DNA from 3 places in the Rahnella sp. JUb53 genome. Region 2 is predicted to be linked to each of the others. Evidence: predicted binding sites of a transcription regulator. Region 2 holds the regulator's gene; each other region holds the start of a gene.
What was found. The regulator CRP, encoded in region 2, controls carbon source genes, mostly activating them, when cyclic AMP is high. The targets are predictions, from matches to a motif close to ATGTGANNNNNNTCACAT.
Positions count from the first base shown of each region.

Region 1: a site for CRP is predicted at 2,015-2,032, ahead of EC840_RS02260 (glycoside hydrolase family 3 N-terminal domain-containing protein). Genes of this name have one in related genera too.
Region 3: a site for CRP is predicted at 3,333-3,350, ahead of EC840_RS12845 (YfcZ/YiiS family protein). Genes of this name have one in related genera too.

Region 1 covers NZ_SLYT01000001.1:462,294-467,585, reverse strand. Annotated here, with positions in the region: gene bglF (PTS beta-glucoside transporter subunit IIABC) at 1-1,721, opposite strand, end outside; gene EC840_RS02260 (glycoside hydrolase family 3 N-terminal domain-containing protein) at 2,177-4,555, shown strand; gene ruvB (Holliday junction branch migration DNA helicase RuvB) at 4,621-5,292, opposite strand, start outside.
Region 2 covers NZ_SLYT01000011.1:20,835-26,126, reverse strand. Annotated here, with positions in the region: gene EC840_RS21070 (YccS/YhfK family putative transporter) at 583-2,658, opposite strand; gene crp (cAMP-activated global transcriptional regulator CRP) at 2,720-3,352, opposite strand; gene EC840_RS21060 (OsmC family protein) at 3,715-4,122, shown strand; gene EC840_RS21055 (LysR substrate-binding domain-containing protein) at 4,124-5,035, opposite strand; gene EC840_RS21050 (MFS transporter) at 5,229-5,292, shown strand, end outside.
Region 3 covers NZ_SLYT01000004.1:530,505-535,796, reverse strand. Annotated here, with positions in the region: gene ccmI (c-type cytochrome biogenesis protein CcmI) at 1-897, shown strand, start outside; gene mlaA (phospholipid-binding lipoprotein MlaA) at 932-1,699, shown strand; gene fadL (long-chain fatty acid transporter FadL) at 1,784-3,061, opposite strand; gene EC840_RS12845 (YfcZ/YiiS family protein) at 3,479-3,811, shown strand; gene fadI (acetyl-CoA C-acyltransferase FadI) at 4,139-5,292, shown strand, end outside.

The DNA of each region.
Region 1 (5,292 bases), on a different contig from region 2:
AACAAATCGCCTTGCTTCACCACCGCATCAACCGCGATGCGTGGCGTAAAGAATTTGCCGTCCAGCTTCACCGTATCAATGCCGACGTGGATCAGAATCTCTGCACCCTCATCAGATTCAATCCCTATGGCGTGATGGGTTTTGAACAGGGAAACCACGGTACCATTTACCGGCGATACAACCCGCCCCACTGCTGGCACCACCGCCACGCCTTTGCCCAGCAAACCACTGGCGAACGTCGGGTCTTTAACCTGATCGAGTGCGATACAGGCACCGGTCATCGGGCTGGCAATCAGGGTTTTTCCGCGTGGCGCCTGAACGGCCTCCGCTTTGGCCTTTTCGGTGATTTCCGGCGTTGCCGCTTCTTCTTTCATGCCGAAGAAGTAAGTTGCCAGCGCAGCAAACACCAGGGCAATCAGCGTCCCGGCAATGGCGGCGGTCACCGTTTTATCAAAGCCGGTTGGCGGAATAATCTGCGTGAAAGTGAAGATGCTGGCGAATCCGAAGGAATACGCCGTGGTCTGGAAATACCCGAGGATCGCCGCACCCAGTGCACCACCGGCGCAACCGAAAATAAACGGACGCCGACGCGGCAGATTGATGCCGTAAACCGCGGGTTCCGTAATCCCAAAAATCCCCGCGCTGATGGCTGAACCCGCCAGCGCCTTCGTTCGCGCATCTCTGGCGCGCAGCATCACGCCAATCACTGCCCCGACCTGCCCCATCACGGCGGGCAATAACAGCGGCAGCATGGTGTCGTGACCGAGAATACTGAAGTTGTTGATCATCAGCGGCACCAGCCCCCAGTGCAGACCGAAAATCACACACACCTGCCACAGTGCACCCATAAAGGCACCGGCAATCATCGGGCTGATGTGATACACAAACTGATAGCCGTTAGCCAGTTGCTGGCTGGCCCAGGTGGCGACGGGGCCGATAATCAGGAAGGTCAGCGGCACCACGACCATCAGGCAAATAAGCGGCGTGATAAAGTTACGCAGCGCAGAAGGCAGGATTTTCATGGCCCGTTTTTCCAGCCAGCTTGATACCCACGCAGCCAGGATCACCGGGATCACCGATGAGGCGTAATTAATAAAGACCAGCGGAATACCGAAGAAATGCTCGCCCTGCGCACCAGGTTGCTGTGCCTCAAACGCGGCGATCATCAGCGGATGCACCATTGCCCCGCCAATCATCATGGTAACGAACGGGTTACCACCGAATTTTTTACCGGCAGTGAAACCGATCACCAGCGGGAAGAAGTAAAACATGGCGTCACTGGCGGCGAACCAGACTTTATAGGTACCGCTTTCCGGCACCATCCAGCCGCACGCCAGCGCCAGTGCCAGAAAACCTTTCAGGATCCCCGACGCGGCCATGATGCCGATAAACGGGGTAAAAATGCCGGAGATAACGTCAATCGCCCGGGCAAATAAACTGCCCTTATCACCGCTGTCATCGTCGCCGCTGTCGGAAAGCGCACTGCCTTTCACCAGCGCTTCATACACCGCACCGACGTGGTTGCCGATCACCACCTGAAACTGGCCGCCGCTCTCGACAACCATGATGACACCCGGGTTTTCTTTTAGCCCGGCAGCGTCGGCCTTACTGGTATCTTTTAATTTAAAACGTAAGCGGGTGGCACAATGCACCACGCTGTTGACGTTATCCTTTCCGCCCACTCCGCGGAGAATTTCATCGGCTAATGTACTGTATTCCATGGTGTTATCTCATCAGAGTAATGGCGTCGTGCACGACATTGCCGGTGTATTTCAAAGGGGCGGCCGGCCCCTGAATTCAGGCCAAAAAAAAACCTAAACGTCCGGTCTCTTCGTCATACACGAAGAAACGAGAAGTTTAGGTTTTGCCTGTCAGACAGTAACAATCCTGCTTTCTGAAACGGATTCTCTGGCGAATCGCAGACAGAAACAAGTCGTAATATTCGCCGGATGATGAAACTGTGATCGGCTTCAGATTTCGTGCTAAAAGCAGGCATCTGACCGGAGCAGCCTCAATCTGATCCTGCTCACAAACCGGAAACAAAATTAAATAACGTAAAATGCATATTCGTTTCCTCAATTGTTTACGCGCAGTCCATTCTCAATACTTCTGTTTATATTTCGCCTTTTAACGCGTTATCCCTGCGTTCCCATCCGGAAAATCAAGGAGATATAAAATGACTCACCTGTATCAGGATGCTTCACAGCCCGTCGCTACCCGCGTCGCCGACCTGCTTGCCCGCATGACGCCCGCTGAGAAATATGCCCAGATGCACGCGTTCTGGCTGATCCTCGACAGCAACGGGAAGCATAAAGAACGGTCCGATCTGAGCGATGATTTTGCCGGGCATAAACAGACTCTGGCACTGGAGGAGCAACTGGCGCTGGGCGCGGGACAAATCACGCGCCCCCTGGGAACGCACGTGGTCAGCCCGGCAGAAGGCGTGCGCGCCCTGAACCGGCTGCAAAAAATGCTGGTTGAAGAAACACAGCTGGGCATTCCGGCGATGTTCCACGAAGAATGTCTGGTCGGTTTATTGTGCAAAGACGCCACACTGTTCCCCTCTTCCCTGAGTTATGCCTCGACGTGGGATCCGCAACTGGTGGAGCAAATTGCAGGCGCTATCCGCGATGAAGCGCAAAGCGTTGGTTGTCATCAGGGACTGGCGCCGGTGCTGGATGTTTCCCGCGATGTCCGCTGGGGACGAACTGAGGAAACCTTTGGCGAAGATCCTTATCTGGTTGGCATCATGGCGACGGCTTACGTGCGTGGTTTGCAGGGTGAAAAACGTGACCTGCTGGCCACGCTGAAACATTATGTCGGGCATTCATTCAGCGAAGGGGCTCGCAATCATGCGCCGGTACATCTGGGTTTTCGCGAGCTGAATGACACCTTTCTGCTGCCGTTTGAGATGGCGGTAAAGCTGGCGAATGCCGGTTCGGTGATGCCGGCTTATCACGACATCGACGGGCAGCCTTGTCACAGCGATCACTTCCTGCTGACAGAAGTTTTGCGCGAACAGTGGGGATTCGATGGTCTGATTGTTGCCGATTACGGCGGCGTCAGCCTGCTGCATCAGCATCACGGTGTCAGCCATGACGACGCGGAATCCGCCGCGCTGGCGTTTAATGCCGGACTGGATATCGAGTTGCCGAAAGGCGATTGCGCGCAGCATCTTGCCGATGCGGTTTCACGTGGCCTGATTGATATGGCGAAAATTGACGAGATCGTCGCCCGCGTGCTGACCGAAAAATTCCGCCTCGGGCTGTTTGAACAGCCTTACGCCCTTGATCCGCAGCCACAAATGCAACAACCCGCCACGCGTGAACTGGCCTGGAAAGCCGCCGTCCGTTCCGTCACCCTGCTGGAGAATAATGGCATCCTGCCGCTGAAACCCAAATCCGGGCAGAAAATTGCAGTGATCGGCCCGACGGCAGACGATCCGCTGGCCTTGCTCAGCGGTTACAGCTTCCCCGTGCATCTGATCATCAGCGAAATGGAAGCGCAGACGGAACATGTCACCACGCCGTTACAGGCCTTGCGTGACGCCTACGGCGAGCAAAATATCCGGTATGCAAAAGGTTGTCATATTCTTGAAAAACGCACAGCGGGCGCGCCGGTCTTCCCCGGCGATGCCGGCTCAGCCATGCAAAAATCGCCGGTATCACGAAGTACCGCGCTTATCCCACAGGCCGTGAAACTGGCGCAGGAAAGTGATGTCGCGTTAGTGTTTGTCGGCGATCTGGCCGGATTATTCCAGAGCGGCACCGTCGGTGAAGGCTCTGACACGGACAGCCTGCAATTACCGGGTGTTCAGCAACTGTTGCTGGAAGAGATTGTCGCGACCGGCAAACCGACCATTGTGGTAATGACCGGCGGTCGTCCGTATTCCCTTGGCGGACTGGAGGAAAAAGTCGCCGGGTTCCTGATGGCATTTGCGCCCGGTCAGGAAGGCGGACGTGCAATTGCCGATATCGTCAGCGGCAAAGAAGCACCGTCCGGCAGGCTGGTGGTTTCCGTACCGAAAAGCGCCGGTGCCATGCCCTATTATTACAATCACAAACTGAAAAGTGGCGGTACGCCGATTGCGTTCCACTTCGGTGCAAAATACCCGTTTGGCTTCGGGCTGAGCGGCACCACGTTCCGCTATCACGATCTGCAACTCAATCAGCAACCGGTCGCTATCGAAAATGGCGATATTGCAGTACAAATCAAAGTCACCAATACCGGAAATCAGGCGGGCAGCGAGGTGGTGCAGGTTTATCTGCGTGACTGTGTGGCATCACTGGTACGCCCGATGCAGGAACTCAAAGCTTTTGAGCGCGTAGAGCTGGAGGCCGGACAAACCGCAACGCTGAATTTCAGCATCCCGACCGACATGCTGAATTTCACCAGTCACGCCGGTAAGCGCATCGTCGAACCGGGTTCTGTTGAAGTTCAGGTGGGCTCTTCAAGCGCCGATATTCATGCAACAGGAAAGGTGATTCTGGCGGGTAAAGTGCGCGAGTTGCCACGTCACTGGCGGATGGTCAGCCGTTGTGAAGTCAGTCAGTAATTTCTGCTGGCTGAAATAAGCAAAACGGATGCTCAGGGCGTCCGTTTTTATGCGTGCAAAATCGCTTACTCTGATTCTCTGGTAATCCCGAAGTGCTTATACGCATGATTGGTCGCCATACGCCCGCGCGGTGTGCGCTGAATAAAGCCTTGCTGGATCAGGAACGGTTCGATGACGTCTTCAATGGTCTCGCGCTCTTCACCAATCGCCGCAGCTAAGTTATCCAGCCCGACCGGCCCGCCGGTGAACTTATCAATAATCGCCAGCAACAGTTTGCGGTCCATGTAATCGAAACCTTCGGCATCGACATCCAGCATGTCCAGCGCGCCGTTAGCCACATCACCGTTAATGGTGCCATCGCCTTTGACTTCCGCGAAGTCACGCACACGGCGCAACAGGCGGTTAGCGATACGCGGCGTACCACGTGAACGGCGGGCTATCTGATGCGCGCCCTCCTCCGACAATTCCAGCCCGAGACAAGACGCACTGCGCCCGACGATGTGCTGTAAATCTGCCACCTGATAAAATTCCAGACGTTGCACAATACCAAAACGGTCACGCAGTGGTGACGTCAGAGAACCGGCGCGGGTGGTGGCACCTATCAGGGTAAAAGGGGGTAAATCGAGTTTGATAGAACGCGCCGCCGGACCTTCACCAATCATGATATCCAGCTGATAATCTTCCATTGCCGGATACAAAATTTCTTCAACAACCGGCGACAGACGGTGGATTTCATC
Region 2 (5,292 bases):
CAAGGCCTTGTGCGCCGAAACCGAGCAGAGGGGAAAGGCTTTTCCCCTCTGCACTCCCCTCGCTTTTTTACTGCGCGCTGCCGCAGGCATGACGGACATGTTCTGGTGTATTAGTGAGTGGCGCAAAATGTCATCGCTACGCGATTCCCGAATTTCAGGCTTCGAGCCTCTGGTCTCGAACCGTTCATTCGGTGCCATTTTTGAGCACGCCAGTCAACTTATCTAAAAGATAAAAACAGTCTGCTGTTGAATTTAAGATCTCGCGGGCGAATCAGAAATCTTGCCGAACGGAGCGGCCTGAAGACCCAGGGCTTCAGGACCGAGAGAGGGAACCGCGCAGCGGTAAGATTTCCAGCCTGTCACCGCAGTTGCTGAAACATAGCCAGCAAGCGGAGCGCGTGTTGAAAAAGCGAGGAGGAATCCAAAGGAGGAAAAGCACTTTCCTCCTTTGGGCGGTTTCGGCGCAGCGCGTTAAGTGATCCCCGTACTTGAGAAACCGAAATATTCTCCGATTAGCTTTAAAAAGCAGTCTGGCTGTAAGCCAGTAAAAAGGGGATTTAAAAGGGGCAATCCCCTTCACGTTCACGCCTTCCGCGTCAGCCAGATCCCATGATGTGGCCTCTGCTTCCACGCCAGTGACGAAATAGTATGCATCACGCTGAGATGTGAAATCACACGCCGCAGATGGCGTTCCATCTCGGTCAGTGGCATATCAGGATGCAGTTCCGGTGCATTGATCAGCGTGTTCTCATTGCCCGGTCCGTCATAAAGCAGTCGCTGCTGACAACTCTGCAACGCAATTTCACAGGTCTGTAAATACTCCGTCGCCAGTTTCTCCGGCAGCATGTAATGCTCGCGGGCGAGGATGGTCATCGCGTTGATGTGCTCGACAATGAACTGGCTGTGCGTCACCCACAAGCGCATATCCGCCAGATAATGCGAGTTAAAGCCGGGCTCCTGCATGGCCTGATTCAGTGACGTGAAAAGCTTGTTGTGCGCCTGATTGACCTGCATACGGGTGTAGGCAAGCTTCGAGGTATCCGGGTTTTCTTCAAGCAGTAAGCGGATAGCATCCTGATAGGTTTCCAGCGCCTGGTGCGCGTTCTGACGCAGTAATCCGCTCTGCCATTGCGGCCACAGCCAGATGGTCCCGCCGAACGCCAGCGCGCAGCCGATCAGCGTATCCACCAGTCGCGGTACCAGAAAATGCACGCCGTTCATCGCCAGCAGTTGCAGGGTATATACCGCCGTCACGGTCATGCCGACCATCGCCAGCCCGTAGTTTTTACGCAGCACCGTATACGACACCAGCGTGACGATCAGCATACACATCAGCGTGATGCCTTCGGGTAATTCCAGCTTCAGCAATCCGGCGGCAATCAGCAATCCGGCCAGCGTGCCCAGCGCACGGTGCTGGATACGCACGCGTGTGGCGTTATAACCGTTCTGGCTGACCAGCATGATGGTCAGCAAAATCCAGTAAGGCTTGGGCAGATTAAAGAACAGGCCCAGGCTGCTGCCAATCGCCAGAATGATCCCCAGACGGGCGGCATTGCGCAGGGCGACAGATTTGAAGGAAAGATAGCTTTTCAGCGCAGGCCAGAAGGGTAAACGCGGCTGAGTGTTCATCAGGTCACGTTTGTACAACGGGCGCTGTGTCCGCAGCAGGCGCGCAATGCGGCTGAAGTGGTAGTAGCAAAACTGGCCGACCGGGTTCTCAGGATTGCGCGCGGCGATTTTCTCCAGCGCGGCCAGCTCGTTGGCCATCGTAAACCGCGCGGATAAACGGTGATAAAGAATGTCGTCGGCGATGACCCGCAGGCGGGCGGAAATCACCTGCGCATTACGGCGGATAACCGCTTCGGCGTGGCTTTCTTCCACCAGCTTCTGCACTTCTTCCGGCTGATGCAGGCTCACCGTGATGTGCTCCTGCAAATCAAGCGCGACCTGAAAACGTTGAAACAGTCTTTTATGGTGATGATGATGGCCGTGTTGCGGCAGCATGTGCAGTTGCTGATAGAGCAGGGCAATCAGGTCGATGACCTGCTGCTGTCGCGTCAGCAACGGGGGTAACGCGGTTTCAGGATCGGTGTGTTGCGTCAGCAGGCTGTATTTAGCTTCGAAGTAATCCGCGAGTTGCAGATAGAGCTGACTGAGCGTTTCGCGCATCGGCTGTTCTTCCGAAATACGAAACCACGCCCAGTTAAACAATCCGTACCAGGCCGTGCCGGCGGCGAAAAGCACCGGTGCCTGCCACATCGGACGCAAGCCAACCATGCTCAGCGTGAAGATGGTCGCGACCAGTGCACCGGGCAACAGACGTGCATGCAGCGGGCTGATTTCACCGGTCACGCCTAACAGCAAGGCCAGCGACAGCATGATGAGCGGCAGGGGAATGTGCCAGTTTTCCAGCATGACTTGCAGCAGAATACTGCTCACGGCAAACAGTGTTCCGCCAATTATCAGGCGTTTGAAAAAGCGTTTATGCGGAGTATCGAGGCCCGCGACGTTGCAGCAGGCAGGACAAAGAGAGAACAGCAGCCCCATTTGCAGATTGCCGAACAACCAGCAGATACCAACGGGCAGGCACAACACCAGCGTCTGGCGCAGCGCGTAGTTAACTTCCGGATGGTAAAACAGTCTTCGCCATAGCGTCATGGATAAAGCTTAGCCCATAAAAAAGGCGCGACAGTGTTCTGCCGCGCCGATTTTTAAGGGATTAACGTGTGCCGTAAACGACAATCGTTTTACCGTGTGCCGAGATCAGACTTTGATCTTCAAGCATTTTGAGAATACGTCCGACTGTTTCACGTGAACAACCGACGATTTGGCCGATTTCCTGACGGGTGATCTTGATTTGCATCCCGTCCGGATGGGTCATCGCATCAGGCTGTTTAGCCAGATTAAGGAGAGTTTGAGCGATACGCCCTGTTACGTCGAGGAAGGCCAGGTTGCCGACTTTCTCTGACGTCACTTGCAGACGGTTTGCCATCTGCGCGGAAAGACGCATCAGAATATCCGGGTTAACCTGAATCAGCTGGCGGAATTTTTTATAAGAAATTTCAGCCACTTCACAGGCAGTTTTTGCACGAACCCACGCACTACGTTCCTGACCTTCTTCGAAGAGTCCCAGCTCGCCGATGAAGTCACCTTGGTTAAGGTAGGACAGTATCATTTCTTTGCCTTCTTCATCCTTGATAAGGACAGCAACTGACCCTTTCACGATGTAGTAAAGCGTTTCGGCTTTTTCACCCTGGTGAATCAGCGTACTTTTAGAAGGATACTTATGTATATGACAGTGAGACAGGAACCATTCAAGAGTCGGGTCTGTTTGTGGCTTGCCGAGAACCATTTGCTATTATCCTCTGTTGTTATCGCTGCCCAAAATCACAGGGCTCAGAGTTCCCTGTACGGCACTTCATAAAAAAAGCGCCCTTTCAGCATATAACTCCCCAGAAATGCTGCAAGCGGGTGTCGGGGTGAAACAGCCTGATTATTGCCGTTATCACCGTGGGTTCTGTTCTTAAACCGCGAAAACCGTCACCGCAATTCACTGGAAAGTATGTTTCGGCTTTGTTTGTAGCACAGGTTTGCAATGCTGTCTTCTGTTGTCTCGCTTCAGCATGATGGCGATCGGGTTACGTTGCCAGATTTTAGGTGAAAGGGTACTCTGGGAGCGGAATTCGACGAGTTTATTCACCGGGAGAATAGTTCATGCACGCACGCGTAAAATGGGTAGAAGGGCTGACGTTTTTAGGCGAGTCAGCGTCAGGCCACCAGATTTCTATGGATGGTAATGCGGGCGATAAAGCACCCAGCCCGATGGAAATGCTGCTGATGTCCGCAGGCGGTTGCAGCGCGATTGATGTGGTGTCTATTTTGCAAAAAGGCCGTAATGACGTGCGTGATTGTGAAGTCAAGCTGACCTCACAACGCCGCGAAGAAGCGCCGCGCCTGTTCACGCACATCAATCTGCATTTTATCGTCACCGGTAAAGATCTCACCGATAAGATTGTCGAACGTGCCGTTAGCCTGTCTGCGGAAAAGTACTGCTCTGTGTCCCTGATGCTCGGCAAAGCGGCGACCATCACGCACAGCTTTGAAGTGATCAGCGTCGAATAAGTTACGACCAGTCATAGGCGTGGCACTGGCTGCGCAATAAATCCAAAAATCGCCGCGCGGCAAACGTCAGCGGCGATTTTTGCGAGTAAAGCACACAGTATTCTGCCTGCGGCAGGGTATCGATATTGAGCACACTCAGCCTGTCCTGCAATCCGAACGGCGCTTTCATCGCGCGCGCCACAATGGTCAGATAATCAGACTGCAACACCATATTTAGCCCGCACACCACCGAATCTGTATGCACCGGCATTTCCGCTGCCGGCTGATGAAATCCTCCCATCGATACCCTGATTTGCTGGTAATACCCCATATCCGTTTCGGGCAACAGCCAGCGCGCATCCTGTAATTCCTCCAGAGTTGTGGAGCCTGCCAGCGGATGTCCACGCCGGGCGATAACGCAGAAAGGTGCGCTGAACAGTGGCTCACGTACCAGATCTTCCAGCGGAAATCCCGGCCCGGCGGTACCGACCGCGAAATCCAGTTTCCCTTCGCGCAGTGCAGGTAATAACGTGGAAAGTTGCCCTTCTTTGATCAGCAGTTTGGACTGCGGAAACTGCGTCTTAAATTCTCCTGCCAATCCGGGAAAAACCGTCAGCGCCAGCAGCGATGAAAATCCAATGGCGACGGAGCCCTGCGAATATTGTTCGATCTGGCGAATTTCATCGGCGGCGCGCTCAAGCTCTTCGAGGATAAATTGCATACGCTGTGCAAATGCCCGCCCCGTTTCGGTCAGCGTCATCCCCTGATTGCCACGCACGATCAGCTGCGTATCGAGCGTTTGTTCCAGTTCACGCAATGTTCTGCTGACCGCCGGTTGTGACTGATTCAACGCCCGCGCCGCGCCGCGAATACTGCCGCTGCGGATAACCTGCTGGAAAACCTTCAGTTGCTGCAATTTCGGCAAATAGCGCATCACGATCCCTATCAGTAAAAAGCATCACCCGCCCAAAAATTGCATCTTATGGTCACGCTGTAAAGCTGATAGCGTCAGGATCGCGAAAAATAATATGTTGTTATTCAGTTGATTACGTGATGCATGTCGCATTTTACGATTCATCCGGCAGTGAGAAAATCTGACGTGGTGATAACAAAAAGGGATATCCGCTATGAAAAGTCGTTCCCTGATGATCTTCCTGCTATTTGTCGGTTATGCCGTGGTGTATATCGATA
Region 3 (5,292 bases), on a different contig from region 2:
TTATATCTCTATGCCGGAGGTCTGGGCCAGGTGAGTGCGTGGAATCAGGTCATGCAGCACATGCCGGATTTGCGCCATCGTATTGCCGATGATCACGGTGCGCCGCTGACCGCTGCGGATGTGCAGGATTTAGGGCTCGGATTGCGTACCGATTTACAGGCAAATCCGGATAATGTGCAGGACTGGGTGATGCTTGGTCGTGTGGGGATGGCGCTCAATAATGCCGCCACCGCGACACAGGCTTATGCTCATGCGTATCAGCTTGCGCCGAACGACATGTCAGTGAAACTGGGTTATGCCGAAGTGCTGACCCGTTCTTCTGATCCGCAAGATAACCTTACCGGCGGCAATCTTTTACGCAGTATGCTGGAAAAATCTCAGGGTGATCTGCGTGTGTTAAGTCTGCTGGCCTATAATGAATATGAGCAGGGTCATTATCCGCAAGCCATTGGCGCGTGGGAAGTTATGCAGAAAATCCTGCCAGCCGGTGATAAACGCCTTGAGATGGTTAACGCCAGTATTGCGCAGGCAAAACAAAAAGCCGGTCTTGATCAGGTTAAACTGGCGGTAAACGTGACGCTTTCTGCGGATGCGCAGCAGAAACTTCCGCAGTATGGCACGGTCTTTATTTCCGTGACAGATGGCAGCAGTCCGGTGCCGGTTGCGGTGAAAAAGCTGCCGCTGAGCCGCTTCCCGCTGGCGATTACTGTCGATGACAGTAACGCAATGATGCCGGAACGCTTGCTTTCTTCGCTGCATCAATTAAAAGTACGCGTTCGTATTTCACAGAATGGTCTGGCAACGCCAGCCTCAGGTGACTGGTACGGCGACAGTCCGCTGACTGATTTTTCCGGCAACGGTCAGGTCAGCATTGAGATTAATCAGCAGGTTCCTTAATCAGGAACCGACGATCAAAAACAGGGAGATATCCATGAACTTACGCCTGACTGGGCTGGCGTTTGCGACAGTTTTACTGGTCGGTTGTGCCGGTACATCCGGATCTTCGGACAGCGAACAGCAGGGACGTTCTGATCCGCTCGAAGGTTTCAACCGGGTGATGTTCGACTTCAACTATAACTACATGGATCCTTACCTTGTGCGGCCTGTTGCCGTCGCATGGCGTGATTACGTGCCACAACCGGCGCGTAACGGGACCAGTAACTTCCTCAGCAACCTCGATGAACCCGCCAGCATGGTCAACTCCTTGCTGAAAGGCGATCCGTACCGTGCTGCAATCCACTTCAACCGTTTCTTCCTGAACACGCTTCTGGGGATGGGCGGTCTGATTGACGTGGCCGGTATGGCGAACCCGAAACTGGCACGCGAAGAAGCCCAGGGCTTCGGTAGCACGCTCGGTCATTATGGTGTCGGATACGGTCCGTACGTGGTTCTGCCTGGTTACGGCAGCGCGACTGTGCGTGACGAAGGTGGCGATCTGGTGGATGATTTGTATCCGATGCTCAGCTATCTGACATTCTGGATGTCAGCCGGTAAATGGGTACTGGAAGGCGTCGAAACCCGTGCAGAACTTCTCGATTCAGATGGTCTGATCCGTAACTCTTCTGATCCGTATCTGTTTATCCGTGAAGCTTACTTCCAGCGTCACGACTTCCTGGCAAGAGGCGGTCAGCTGACGCCACAGGAAAACCCGAACGCGGCATTGATTCAGGGCGACCTGAAAGATATCGACTCGGAATAACGGTTCCGGAGATACAAAAAAAGCGCCTTTCGGCGCTTTTTTCATATCTGACGTAACATTCAGCTCATCAGAATCTGTGGTTCATCAGAAGCTATAGTTAAAGTTAGCGCCGTACAGCATAGCGGTGCCTTTAGCCTGGAATTCATAGTTCGGCACGCCATCAGCCACTTTCTCGCTGATATTCACCGTCTGGCCATGCATGTAAGACACGCCCACATCGACGGATGCATCTTTATTGAAGGCATACGTGGTACCCGCAGAAACCCAGAAGCGGTCCTGATCCGGGATAGAAATGGTGCGGTTATCAGCCGGAACCGGACTGTCATCGAAGGCGATACCGGTACGGAACGTCCAGTTATCATCGTAGTAATAGGTGGTACCTAACGCGATGCGATAAGCATCATGGTAGCCTTCTTCTTTCTGGAACAGGGTCTGGCCGTTAGAACCGGTAGCTTTCAGCTCCTGGAACTGGCTCCAGCTGGTGTAAGCCAGGCTGTAGTGAATCGCCCATTTCGGTGCCACTTTGTTATAACCGGACACTTCCCACATTTCTGGCAGGTTCAGGGTCAGGGAACCCGGAACGGTGTGACCGCCTGTGCCGCCTAACGCCTGAGGAATGCCGTTGCGGTACTCGCCGTCAAAGTCGATTTTAACTTCTGAGCGATAAGTAAAGCCGTAACGGTTATTGTCATCGACTTCATAAAGAATACCGGCGTTCCAGCCGTAGCCCCACTCGTCGCCTTTCAGCTTGGCGGCTTCAGTATCTGCTGGCAGTAAGCCGCCGGTTTTAATCGGCACCAGTTCACCGGCAGTACGACGGATTTTTGCTTTCGCGTAGACGGCATCAAAGCCCAAACCGAAGCTGAAATTCTGGTTCAAACGGTAAGCAACACTTAAGTTAGTGTTTATGGTGGTGAGATCTGTTTCACCGCCAATCGGGCCTGCCGGATAGTTATCGCTAAATTCTGTCGCCAGACCGTAGTTAGACGTCGCAGATGCGCCAACCGCCCATTGATCATCCAGCGGCATAATAAAGTGGATATTCGGCACCCACTGATTTGGCGCAATATTATCATCACTGGTGCTGGCACCGGTGACCGGGGATTTCCCCGTCACGCTGACGTCCGGGTCGACATAAATCGCGCCCATAGAAAACGCCGGACGATTAAACATGGTCATGGTTGCCGGGTTACGGCTACCGGATGCGGCGGTGTCAGCAATAGCACCTTCGCCTGAGAATGAACGACCTAAACCCGCAGCAGTATATTCATTTAACTGAAAACCTGCCGCGTATACGTTGGAGGAAACAATTGCCACTGCAGCTGCCAGAGCTGATCTTTTAAACAGGTTTTTCTGGTTCATGACCAAAACCTCAATATTATGTTTTTTATCAAACAATGTTACATCAAGTAACAATGAGCGCGGGATTGTAGGGTTCGTTATCAGTCTGACAAATCAGACCAGTGAGCGAAGTATAGGTCTGACCTGTGGTGTAGTTGCAATAATGTTTCATTGATATTTAAGAAATGATGCAAGAAATTGGATCCACTTAACAAAAAACCAACAATAAAAGTTCAATTAAGAAACGTTAAAGTGAGAACGATGACGTAGTTTTAATCGATTACTTACATATACGTGATCTGGATCACTTCAAAGGCACATAATAAGTAAGTGCTAGTGTGTTGCCAGAACGGTGGCGTAAAATACAGGCTGGAAATAAAACTTTATTCGCAAACAGGCCAGACGGTGGACGTTGCCGTTGATGCCGGGGAGAAAATTATGTCTGACGTAACCATGTCCTCTAAATCCACCCAACCTCTGCACTCCATCAACAAATGCGGCGCAGAAGAAACCGCAGCCTGCTGCTGCGTTGATGTGGGCACCATCATGGATAACACCGATTGCACCGCATCTTACAGCCGCGTTTTTGAAAATGAAGCACAGGCTAAAGAAACGCTGGAAGCCTTGACCGAACGCGCACGCGGCGTCGAATCCGAGCCTTGCGAAATCAAGAGCCGTATCGAAAAAGTGGAAGGCGGCGTTGAGCTGAATATCGATTTCACTTTCAGCTGCCAGGCAGAAACCATGATCTTCCAGTTAGCCTTGCGCTGATCCCCGTCATACTTTGAGCCGCAGATGCGTTGGCTGCACTCAGTAACCCGAATCACTGACTTATGTCAGCTCATCGGGATTACTTCGATTGCCGCCTTTCTGAGACTCAAATTATTTAGGGGAAGTTTTAAATTGTAATACCGCTTATATAAGCGGTATTTTTTTGTCCGCTATTTCTGCCCGCTGCCTTTCTTCTCATTCTTATTTCAGAAAAATTTGCTGTTGCTCGCACTTCATTGCCTTTCACTTTGCCAAATGTAAATACATAGTTAAAACTGAGTTATCAGGTCTGACCTCTTAAGACCCTATTTTTTCTCAGGAGCTTGTATGAATAAAGTCATTCCACTGGTGACACGTGAGTGCGATCGCATTGCGATTGTCGATGGTTTGCGTACGCCGTTTGCCAAACAGGCCACCGCCTATCACGGCATTCCCGCCGTAGACCTCGGCAAAATAGTGGTCAGTGAGTTACTGGCGAAAAGTGGGATCGACCCGAAGATCATCGATCAGCTGGTATTCGGGCAAGTCGTGCAGATGCCGGAAGCACCAAATATTGCGCGCGAAATCGTCCTCGGCACCGGCATGAATGTGTCGACTGACGCCTACAGCGTTTCGCGTGCCTGCGCCACCAGTTTTCAGGCGATCGCCAACGTCGCGGAAAGCATTATGAGCGGCACGATCAGCGTCGGGATTGCAGGCGGAGCCGATTCGTCTTCGGTTCTGCCGATTGGCGTCAGCAAACGTCTCGCCCGCGCCCTGGTGGACGTCAACAAAGCGCGCACGCTGTCGCAGCGTCTGTCCATTTTCAGCAAACTTAAACTGCGCGACCTGATGCCGGTGCCGCCTGCCGTAGCAGAATATTCCACCGGTCTGCGCATGGGCGATACTGCGGAACAGATGGCGAAAAGTCATAATATTTCCCGCGAACAGCAGGATGAACTCGCGCACCGTTCTCACACGCTGGCGGCACAGGCGTGGGAGCAGGGCTATCTGAATTCTCAGGTGATGGCCGCGCAGGTTCCGCCTTACCGTGAAGTGCTGCAAAAAGACAACAACATCCGCCTGAATTCTGAAATCGGGCAATACGCCAAATTGCGTCCGGCGTTTGATCGCAAACACGGCACCGTGACCGCCGCGACCAGTACGCCGCTGACCGACGGCGCGGCCGCGGTACTGATGATGAGCGAATCGCGGGCGCGTGAACTCGGTTTGCAGCCTCTCGGTTATCTGAAAAGTTTTGCGTTTGCCGCCATCGACGTTTGGGAAGACATGCTGCTTGGTCCGGCTTATGCCACGCCGCTGGCGCTGGATCGTGCCGGTCTGACGCTCGGTGATCTTGACCTGATTGATATGCACGAAGCATTTGCCGCGCAGACCCTGGCGAATATCAAAATGTTAGCCAGTGATGAATTTGCCCGTGAGAAACTTGGCCGCAGTCAGGCAGTTGGCGAAATAGACTGGGATAAATTTAACGTTCTGGG